DNA from 2 places in the Halomonas sp. R57-5 genome. Region 1 is predicted to be linked to the other one. Evidence: predicted binding sites of a transcription regulator. Region 1 holds the regulator's gene; the other holds the start of a gene.
What was found. The regulator FNR, encoded in region 1, switches genes on or off when oxygen is low (the NO sensors DNR and NnrR bind a similar motif). The targets are predictions, from matches to a motif close to TTGATNTANATCAA.
Positions count from the first base shown of each region.

Region 2: the regulator FNR is predicted to act here: its motif matches at 2,066-2,079, upstream of HALO_RS11960 (copper resistance CopC family protein).

Region 1 covers NZ_LN813019.1:1,195,062-1,202,280, forward strand. The annotation lists gene HALO_RS05355 (DUF294 nucleotidyltransferase-like domain-containing protein) at 1-1,807, shown strand, start outside; gene HALO_RS05360 (DNA polymerase III subunit epsilon) at 1,813-2,466, shown strand; gene ttcA (tRNA 2-thiocytidine(32) synthetase TtcA) at 2,568-3,479, shown strand; gene fnr (fumarate/nitrate reduction transcriptional regulator Fnr) at 3,472-4,218, opposite strand; gene hemN (oxygen-independent coproporphyrinogen III oxidase) at 4,301-5,734, opposite strand; gene HALO_RS05380 (sulfite exporter TauE/SafE family protein) at 5,813-6,505, opposite strand; gene ccoS (cbb3-type cytochrome oxidase assembly protein CcoS) at 6,502-6,747, opposite strand; gene HALO_RS05390 (heavy metal translocating P-type ATPase) at 6,744-7,219, opposite strand, start outside.
Region 2 covers NZ_LN813019.1:2,599,892-2,603,328, forward strand. The annotation lists gene HALO_RS23350 (hypothetical protein) at 88-429, shown strand; gene HALO_RS11955 (copper resistance D family protein) at 579-1,322, opposite strand; gene HALO_RS11960 (copper resistance CopC family protein) at 1,488-1,859, opposite strand; gene HALO_RS11965 (hypothetical protein) at 2,222-2,773, shown strand; gene HALO_RS23615 (hypothetical protein) at 2,810-2,944, shown strand; partial or broken gene HALO_RS11970 (transposase) at 3,074-3,437, shown strand, end outside.

The sequences.
Region 1 (7,219 bases):
GGGGCGTGAGCACATCCGCCGTGGCATTGACCTTGCCTATTTTGATCGTGATGAAATCATTTTAGAGACAGGGCAGGCGGGTGAGTTTGTCTTTCTGATTCATAAAGGCGAAGTGGCAGAAATCGACCCCACGCTGCCCTCATCTACCGCGCGTATCGGCCACTACACGGCGGGGGATCTGTTTGGCGCGATCAGTATTCTCAATGGTAAAAGCCGCTACCGCTTTAAAGCTGAGCAGGAGTGCCTGTGTTACTTACTGCCCAAAGCGCTGTTTCAGCAACTGTGTCGTCACTACCCTGACTTCAGCAATTTCTTTCGCCAGTCGCTGACCCATAAGGCGCGTCTGCTGACCGAAAAGCGCGCCGAAGGGGGTGTCACCATGGCGGGCTTTATGTTGGCCAAAGTGAGCGAGTGTATGCGTGAGCCGCTGCTAATGGCGGCGACGACCGATATAGCCAGCGCGGTCAAACAGCTCAACGCTAGCCACGCCGATAGCCTGCTGGTAGAGACCCAGGACACCCTGGGGATGGTGACTAAAACCGATCTGCTCAATGCCCTGGTGCTGCAGGGCAGCGCGGTAACATCGCCGGTGGATGAGATTGCCCATTTTAATTTGGTGACTGTCGCGCCGGATCAGTATTTATTTGAGGTATTGGTGCTGATGACCCGCCATAAAGTGGCCCGGGTGGTCGTGATGGAGCAAAACGCCTTGAAAGGCGTTGTTGAGCTCACTGACGTGCTTAGCTACTTCTCAAGCCGTAGCTATGTGGTGAGTCTGCAGGTAGAGCAGGCAACCAGCTTAGAGGCGCTTGCAGCCGCCAGCCAGCGTACCCCGGAGCTGGTCAAAGCGCTGATGGCCCAGGGCGTTAAGCTGCGCTTTGCGATGGATCTGCTCGCCGCACTGAACGGTCGCATCATCAGTAAAGCCTGGGAGTTCACCATTAATGAACGCTACCACGGGCAGAGCTGCATGATGGTGATGGGCAGCGAAGGGCGCGGTGAACAGATTCTCAAAACGGATCAGGATAACGGCCTGATTCTGGCCGATGAAACCCAGTGGCCTGACCTTACAAGCCATATGCAGACGCTCACTGATACGCTGATTCAGCTCGGTTATCCGCCGTGCCCCGGCAATATTATGGTGTCTAACCCCGAGTGGGTGGCCACGGTGTCGCAGTGGAAAGGCCATATCGCCAAGTGGGCCAGGGAGCGTGATGGCGACAGCCTGATGAAGCTGGCGATTATGCTCGATGCCCATGCGGTGGCGGGTAACCCAAGCCTACTCGAAAGCGTTCGCGAAGAGCTGTTTGAACGCTGCTCGGGCGATGAGCTGCTGCTCTCCTATTTCGCCCGCACGGCGCTGCGTTTCTCGACGCCGCTGACGCTGTTTGGCTCATTGAAAAAGCCCCAGCACGGTATCGATATTAAGAAAGGCGGCATTTTCCCGATTGTTCACGGCGTGCGCACCATGGCACTTGAACGGCGGATTAAAGCCACTTCAACACTCGACCGGCTTGACGCCCTGGCCGCCGATGGCCGTTTGGATCGCCGCTTTGCCGATGACCTGGGTGAAGCGTTGGCACTGTTTTCCGAGCTGCGTCTTAAACAGCAGCTAAGCGTTTTGGAGACGCCTGCCGGTCATCAAGCCGGTGCCTCAGACGTCAACGCCCAAAACGGCAGCCGCGCTAACCGTGTGGTGGTGCAAAATCTCTCTTCCCTGGAGCGCGACCTATTGCGCGAAGCGATGCATATTGTCAAAGACTTTAAGCAGCGGCTTTCCCATCGTTATCATTTGGAGTATTCGTGAGCGGAATGCGGCTGTTAGATCGACACGTAGGGCTATTTAGCGGTTCATTGCGCACCTTACTGCGCCGTGAAAGTGATCGTCGGCGTTGTGCGGATTCTCCCTATGCGTGGCTGTTTCAACCTTATATGGGCGATGAGCTGGTAGCCCTCGTCTGTACGACAACGCTCACGTCGGCATCGCCGGTGATCAGCTTGGCGGCGGTGGTGCTGAGCCAGCAGCAGGTACGAACCAGCCGCGCTTTTGTGATGACGTTAGGCAGCACGAAACAGCCCGAAAGTGCGAAGCTGCGCCGTCATCATTTGCTATGTGAGGCAGGGGAGGTGCAGCCGCCAAGCAGTGATAACTTGAGCGCGTTAGTGGAATTTATCGGCAACCGGCCCATAGTGGGCTGGCAGTTGGAGCAGCGCATTGGAGCGTTGAATACACTACTGACTAAGCGGCTGAATTTTGCGCTACCCAATGCCCAGGTTGATGTGGCGAGACTGCATCAGCGCCAACTGCGGCGTTTGCATCCGGAGGTAGAAGCGCCCAGCAGCTTCGCCCAGGCGCTGGCATGCTGGCAGGTGCCTGCCATGGGTGTGCAAAGCGTGCTTGCCGAGGCAACCGCCAGCGCACTTCTGTATATGCGCCTACAGCGCGTTATGGCGGAGGTGGCATAGGAATGGTGGAAGCACTAGTGTTTGGGTCAGGCGGTGAGTGTTGTTAGAATGTGGCAATATTTCCTCTTTTAGCGCCTTTCACTATCGGCAGTGCTTATTTCATGCAATCCCTAGATTATTTCGACCCGCATTTTGACACGCCAGATGTTGCTCCTGCAGCCTCTCCAGACGCTGTGCAGGCTGATGCTAAGCAGAAGCGTGAATTTAACAAGCTGCAAAAGCGTCTGCGCCGAGAAGTGGGCAATGCGATTATTGATTACCAAATGATCAATGAAGGCGATCGCGTGATGGTGTGCCTCTCCGGCGGTAAGGACAGCTACACGATGCTGGAGATTTTGCGCAACTTGCAGCGCAACGCGCCAGTTAACTTTTCGTTGATAGCGGTCAATCTGGATCAGAAGCAGCCGGGCTTCCCTGAGCATGTGCTGCCTGCCTATCTGGACAAACAGGGGGTGGAGTATCATATCGTAGAACGCGATACCTACTCGGTGGTGAAAGAGAAAACCCCTGAAGGTAAAACCACCTGCGCGCTCTGTTCACGGCTTCGCCGCGGCTCGCTGTATGGGMTTGCCGAAGAGATTGGGGCCAATAAAATTGCCCTGGGCCATCACCGGGAAGATATTCTTGAAACCCTGTTTCTGAATATGTTCTTCGGCGGCAACCTGAAAGCGATGCCGCCCAAGCTGCTATCCGATGATGGTAAGAATATCGTTATTCGGCCGTTGGCCTACTGCAAAGAAGCGGATATTGCGGAATTTTCGCGGCTGATGGCGTTCCCAATCATTCCCTGCAACCTGTGCGGCTCCCAGCCTAATATGCAGCGTCAGGTGGTCAAAGAGATGCTCGCCGAGTGGGATGAGAAGTTCCCTGGCCGTCTGGAAAGCATGTTTAAAGCGGTGACCAATATTGCGCCCTCCCAGCTGGCAGACCGAAGCCTGTTTGATTTTGAGGGCTTAGAGGCGAAGCAGGCGGAGCTGCTGGCGGGTCGCATCCAGGCCTTCAACGTCAGCTAACCGTTTGCTCTTCCTCTTCGGCGAGGGTAATCAAACGCGGCATATCGAGAATATTGACCTCTCGCCCGGAAACCGCCACCACGCTTTGTTGCTGAAAGCGGCTTAAAATGCGGCTGACGGTTTCCACCGCTAAGCCCAGGTAGTTGCCAATATCGGCCCTCGGCATTGAGAGGCGAAAACTGTAGGGCGAGTAGCCCCGGCGACGAAAACGGTCCGAAAGGGTAATCAAAAAGGTGGCCAGCCGTTGATCGGCGGTTTTTCGCGAGAGTAGGCGCATCATGCGTCGGTCATCGCGTAACTCTTTGCTCATGCTCCGATACAGCTGGCCACGTAGCTCAGGGATCTCTTCTGAGAGCAAATCCAGGCGGTCAAAAGGAATCTCGCAAACGGTGGTGGTTTCCAGGGCGATAACGCTACCGGGGTAGTGCTCTTCATCAATGCCATCCAGCCCCACCAGTTCACTGGGCAGGTAGAAATTGGTCAACTGCTCACTGCCGTTACCTTCGGCGGTGACCTGTTTCAAACTCCCCGAACGCACCGCGTAAACGCTGGTAAAAGTATCACCCTGGCGAAACAGCGGCTCGCCTTTTTTCAGCGGCGCACGGCGGCGAATAATCGCATCGAACTGCCCCATATCGTCCAACTCAAGGGCAAGCGGCAGGCACAGCGAGCTAAGGCTGCAGGTTTGGCAGCGCGCTTCGTGGAGTAGCGAGCGTCGGCTGCTCATAGGTTCCAACATGCGGTGCTCCTTGAGTGGGTCAGGATAAAATTAGCAAATTCTTACTTATTGTGGTGCCGTTAGCATGCCTGCAATAAGGTGATTAAACAATCTTAGAGTAGCGCTGCCCTATTTGCCCAGAAAGATGGGTATCGAACGCCATGGCTAAATGGCGCACCAGCAGTCGACCCATGGGCGTGGCGTTAAGTCGATCACCACTACGGGTCAGTAGGCCATCTTGCTCAGCGCTCTGTAAACGCTCCAGAGCGGGGGCAAAATAGCGGGGGGCATCGATGTTCCAGCGCTGGCTGACCGCAGCCAGATCAATGCCCATATCGCACATCAGCCGCTCAATCACATCCCGCCGGATTAGGTCGTCATCACTCAACCGCACGCCTCGCACAGTAGCGAGCTGACCCTGATCCAACGCCGCCTCGTAGCTTGCCAGATCGCTCGGGTTCTGCGCGTAGACGTCATCAATACGTGAAATCGCCGAAACGCCAAGCCCGATTAAATCGCACTGGGCATGGCTGGAGTAGCCTTGGAAGTTGCGCTGTAGCGAGCCGTCGCGCTGAGCAATGGCCAGGCTATCATCAGGCCGGGCAAAGTGATCCATGCCGATATGTACGTAGCCAGCCGCGGTGAGCATTTCAATCGTGGTGCGCAGAATTGCCAGCTTCTCTTCACCGCCCGGCAAATCATCGACATTAATACGCCGCTGGGGAGCAAAGCGCTCGGGCATATGGGCGTAGTTAAATACTGAAAGACGCGCCGGATTGAGTTCAATCACCTGGCGGAGGGTATTCGCAAAGCTCTTTTCTGTCTGAAACGGTAAACCGTAAATAAGATCGAGATTGAGCGAGCGAAAGCCCAGGCGATGCGCCTCTTCCATCAGCGTTTCGGTGAGTACCCGCGGTTGAATGCGGTTAATGGCTTTCTGTACCAACGGGCTTAAATCCTGCACGCCCAGGCTAATGCGGTTAAAGCCTAACGACTGCAGGTGGCGCAGGGTAAATACATCCGCTTCCCGGGGGTCTATTTCAATCGCGTAGTCGCGATCGGCAGAGGACGAAAGGCCAAACCGGGCATCCAAACGATCAATCAGGTCGCCCATCTGATTCAAGCTAAGAAAGGTCGGCGTTCCGCCACCCCAGTGTAGCTGCTCCACCGGTCGTGATGTATCCAAGTGGCGTGCGGTCAGCACCATTTCACGGTCGAGCCGGGATAAGTAAGGCTCGGTCAGGGCGGTGTTCTTGGTGGCGATTTTATTGCATGCGCAGTAGAAACAGATCTTGCGACAAAAAGGCACGTGAACATACAGCGACAGCGAACGCTGACTGGCATTGCTACGCTCTAGTGCCTGGGTCAGGTCACCGGGGGTGAATTGGTCGTGAAATGACAGCGCCGTGGGGTAAGACGTGTAGCGTGGTCCGCTGGTGTCGTAGCGGCGCAGCAGGGCTTCATCCCACACCGGCTGCAAGGGCGCTGCCGCCACAGACGAGGCAAGAGGTGAAACCGCAGGGGCATGAACGGGCATGAAGGGGCGCTCCGACGTGAGGTAATGCCGCTAGCCTAACCCGTGACGAAAGCGTAAAGATTGAGCCATGTCATGCTATTAGAGGTTGTGTGCCGTAAGAGTCCAGAGCTGCCACAGCGCAAACGCGATAATCGTTAGTGCCGCCACGCTGCGCGTCGCCGGGTGGCGAATCAAGTGGCTTAGCTGGCGCGCAGCGAGGCCAGTGACGAGCAGCGCCGGCAGGGTGCCTAGCCCAAATGCGCCCATTAGCAGCGCGCCCTGGAGCGGGTCGGCAATCGCCAAGCTCCAGGCCAACATGGAGTAGACCAGCCCACAGGGTAGCCAGCCCCAAAGTGCGCCCAGCGCGAAGGCTTGAGGGATATACACCACCGGCATTAAGCGCCGCCCCACAGGCTCGATAAAGCGCCATAGACGGCGGCCAACCGCCTCCACTTTGAGCAGCCCTTTCCACCAGTTGGCGATATACAGTGCCATCAGGATCAGCATCAGCGCGGCAAACACCTGAAGCAGCATTCGTGCCGTGGCGGAAAGCGAAAATAGCGTGCCCAGCAGGGCAACCAGCGCGCCTGCGCTCATATAGCTAATAATACGGCCAGCATTGTAGCTGAGTAGCAGCCCCCCCATACGCGCTGGATGGCGCATGCTGGGGGGTACTGCAAAGGTGAGGGCGCTCATAATGCCGCCGCACATACCAATGCAGTGGGCACCGCCCATTAAGCCAAATACGAATGCCGCCAGCAGCGGCGGTAGATCAAGCCCTGTGGGATTCATGGCCGAGGCTCTTGGTCGTCGGGGGCGTTTTTATCTTTTGGTGCGACGGTTTTTTGCTTGGCTGGCGGGCGCTGGCGGCGCTGTTCGGGGGGAAGATCGTTGTCGTCCTCATCAAACAAGATGCGGTGCGCCGGGCCTTCTAAATCGTCGAACTGATCATTTTTGACCGCCCAGAAGAAGGCCCAGACGGCGAGTCCGAGCAGAATCAGCGAAAGCGGAATAAGCAGGTACAGAATCGTCATGCGGTTACCGGTGTTGACGTGCCAAGCGTTGGTGCGGGCTGGGGGCGCCAGCGTGACAGCCGCAGGGCGTTACCCACCACCACTAGCGAGCTAAGCGACATACCAATCGCGGCTAGCCAGGGCGGCACCAGCCCCATCGCCGCCAGCGGCAGCGCCGAAACGTTGTAGCACACTGACCAAATCATGTTCTGGCGCATGATACGCCGCGTTGCGCGGGAAATCTCGATGGCCTCAAAAATTCGCATTAGACGTGGGCTGAGCAGCACCGCATCGGCGCGGGTCCGGGCAAGATCTGTCGCTCCATTCATGGCAATCGCTACATCAGCGCCAGCCAAGACTGGCACGTCGTTGATGCCGTCACCAATCATCACCACAGTTTCGCCAGCGGCTTGGAGTTCTTTCATTCGGGCCAGCTTGCCCTCTGGACTGGTACCCGCGTGCCAGGTGGTAATATTGAGCTGGCTGGCCAGGC
Region 2 (3,437 bases), 1.4 Mb from region 1:
GGCAGTAACGATCGGAATTTTAATAGCGGAAACTTCGGCGTGAGACTGTTGATCTTGGTTGGTATCTGAGGGATAACATGGTTGCCGGTGTTCGGCAAAGCGTCAATTACGCCGATGTCGAAGGCGAAGGCGGGCGTCACAGATGGTTTCTGGAACGGCTCAACCCGTGGTTACCTAACCCATCAGTTCCTTGATGGTCGTGCGCGGCCCTTCGTCGGTGCTAGCCTCGGTGGTATCTATGGAGACGGCGTCAAAGACAGCGCCTTCGCGGGACGGGAAACGGGTATGAAATACTATGTTCTGCCCAAGGCCTATTTCCTCGCTCGCGCTGAGTATCAGTTCCTGTTCAGCGATACCGACGATGCCACCGATGCGTTTCAGGAGGACGGTATCTGGGCTTATACGATTGGTCTGGGCTACAATTTCTGAACCACATCAAGATGCCACGAACCACCACGGCCACGTGGCGGGTGTGCATCTCTTGTCGCGCGCGGATGGCATCGGCCTTGCCTTCCGGATAGCGTTGCTTATAGCTATTAAGCTAGGTTCTTAACTACCTAAGGTGGTTGTCCTGACGGTCACCCATTCGGTGATGTCACCCTTGTCAGCACCGCCGTGATCAGCAGGATAACCACGACCAGCACCACCTCCAGCGCAATACTGCGCTGCAAACGTCGTGGGGCTGTTGCATCGCCGCTCTCAAAGGCAGGTACAAGCCGCCACTTGTTCGCGGCAGCAAATAACAGCAGCACCGCGACAATCAATACTTTGCCGATCAAGAACTGTCCATATGCCGTGGTGAGCAGGGGTGTGAGACCGCCTGTTAGCAGCGTGGCCAAAGTGACGCCCGCCAGTACCAACACGCCAACTCCGCCCATGGCGAGTTGCCCGAAACGGGTCAGAATGCGGGCGGTATTGCCGTGGTTGTAATGTTGCCCCACTAAGTGGAACAGCGGCCACAGCGAGGCTACCCAGAATGCTGCCGCCATCAGGTGAACGATCAGCAAGACAGCCAGAACGAGGCGTGGGGTGTTTACTGTATGCCCCACCTGCACGAATGCCAGCATCACCAATAAAACGCCTACTAGGCTCAAGCTGTTGGCTGTTTTCGAGAACGCTAAGTTATTAAGCTGAATCGCCTGGACCAGCAGCAAACCAGCTACCACCAGTATTAGTCGACCCCCGGACGCGCCATCGAACACGATCCCGAGCAACATTGGGTTGGTTGCAGCCGCTATATTGCCGCCTCCAAGGTAACCAGCTTCTAAAGACCACTGGAACAGAATCAGGATGACCCCCGCCCAGGCAGAAAGGACACCCATGCGGGCGACGCGCCTCCGGTCGTGATCAGGGAGCCGGGGAAACGCTAGACGAAACAACACGGCCCCCGTCGCGACTAGGGCGCTAAGGTAAATCCCGGCCGCCACGAGAATCATCGCGACGGTCCAGACATCGAGGCTATTTTCGGAGAACCACCAAGCCACGGGTCAGGGCTCGACCGAGAAGTTAAAACCGTCGGACATCATGTGTCCGTCATCCAATAGGCCGCGCCAGTGCACCTGGTAGTCCCCAGCCGAAAGAATTTCACCGGGCTTCACGACGTAGCGTTCGACCTGTTCACTGCCTGGCTGACCATCAAGAGGAACGGGGCCGTTTGGGCCTGTCACTTCAAACTGGGTGATGCGCATCATGCCACCAAACTCGATGCCAATCTCTGCTGGGGAATCCTGAATGGTGACGCCATCCTTAGGCGAAGTGCTTGCGCCCCCTTCATGGGCCAGCACTGGGATTGCTAGCGACAGCAACAGCGTTGCTAAGGTAGCGTGAATGATAGGGAGCGAACTCGTCTTCTTTTGCATACCGTATCCTTATATATTTTTAGGGTTGAATGGATGCCGTTACTTCATCGCGGAGGCGCTAAAACTGATTCGGCTGAGCCTTCTTACATCGTTCATCTGCCCTGTTTGGCGAACAAGGCGCATGGCGTCGTGCTTTTCTTCATGGAAATGAGTCGGTGTTATAACGTGCCAACCTACCTGAAACAGGGCTGAAAATGGCGGAAAAAATGATCTGTGACAACACTTAGGTATTGGGATCGGTTTCTCCTTTACCTTTGGGCCACCTATAGGTTGTAGGCTTATAACGAAAGCTAACTCCGCCTTCTTCCATTTTTAATGGATAAGGCGATGTCTCGACCAGCAACATGATAAGAGGAAATATCATGGTTAAGCACAAGATGATCTTTGCCATTGGTCTGGCTGCAAGCCTCAGTGTCCCCAGCAGCGCCATCTTCGCTCAAGGTATGAGCCAAGGCGCCCAAGGTCAGGGCAATATGATGGACGGCCAAGTCGGTATGGGTTCGGGCATGATGATGGGCAGTCAAGAAGGCATGTACCCAGGAATGATGATGGGAGGGCAAAGCGGGATGATGCCTTGTCCAATGATGGAAGGCATGGGGAGTATGTCCGGCATTGGCGGTATGCTCGACGAGCAGCAGATGAGTACCATGCGTGAGATGCGCCAAGAACACCGCGCGGCCCAGCTTGAGCGGATGGGCGAATTGATGAACCTGCGCGACGACATGATGCAAACCATGCAGACTGAACGCCCTGAACCAGAGGAAATAAAGGCGCTGCATGCTCAAATGGCCAACCTTCATGGCGATATGATGGCTGATAACGTGCGCATGCATAATCAGATGCAGGACTTACTGACCGATGAGCAGCGTGAACAGATGAGAGGAAGCATGCCCAGCCACCATGGCCCGCAATAAGCCTTGGCGATTGCCTCTTTTTTTAGGAGTGATGGCATGATGAACGCGGAATGTTTTGCTTTTATGGGGTCAATGGGGTGGCTAGGCTGGTTGATGCCCCTGGCCATGCTGTTATTAATTGGCTTGGCGATCGCTTCGCTGGCCAAGTACCTCTTCAGTCGTTCACGCTAAGGAGTTGAAAATAATGCAACATATGAGTCTGGATTCATAGAATAACCGCAGCACTTTGGATCACACAGTAGAGGAAGGAGGGCCAGCGCCGGTACCCTCTCGACTTTACCGACCAAAGTGAAGCAGAGAATGGGATACCGACAACTGACCCAGGCCCAACGATACCAAATTTTCGCTTACCTTGAGACTGGCATCAGCCAGCGACAGATAGCCAAGGCTATTGGGGTTCACAGCAGCACCATTAGCCGGGAGATAAAGCGCAATGGGCTTACTGCTGGCTATGCGCCTGAGCAGGCTCAATTGAGAAGTGATCAGCGTCGACGCAGCGCCTGGAAAGTGACGAAGCGACTGCCCAGCCTAATTCGATGGGTCACTGATCAACTGATGGACGAATGGAGCCCCCAGCAAATTAGTGGCTTCATGGCGAATGCCAACGGCGTTTGCGTAAGCCATCAGTGGATCTACGCGTTAATCTGGGACGACAAGAAACACG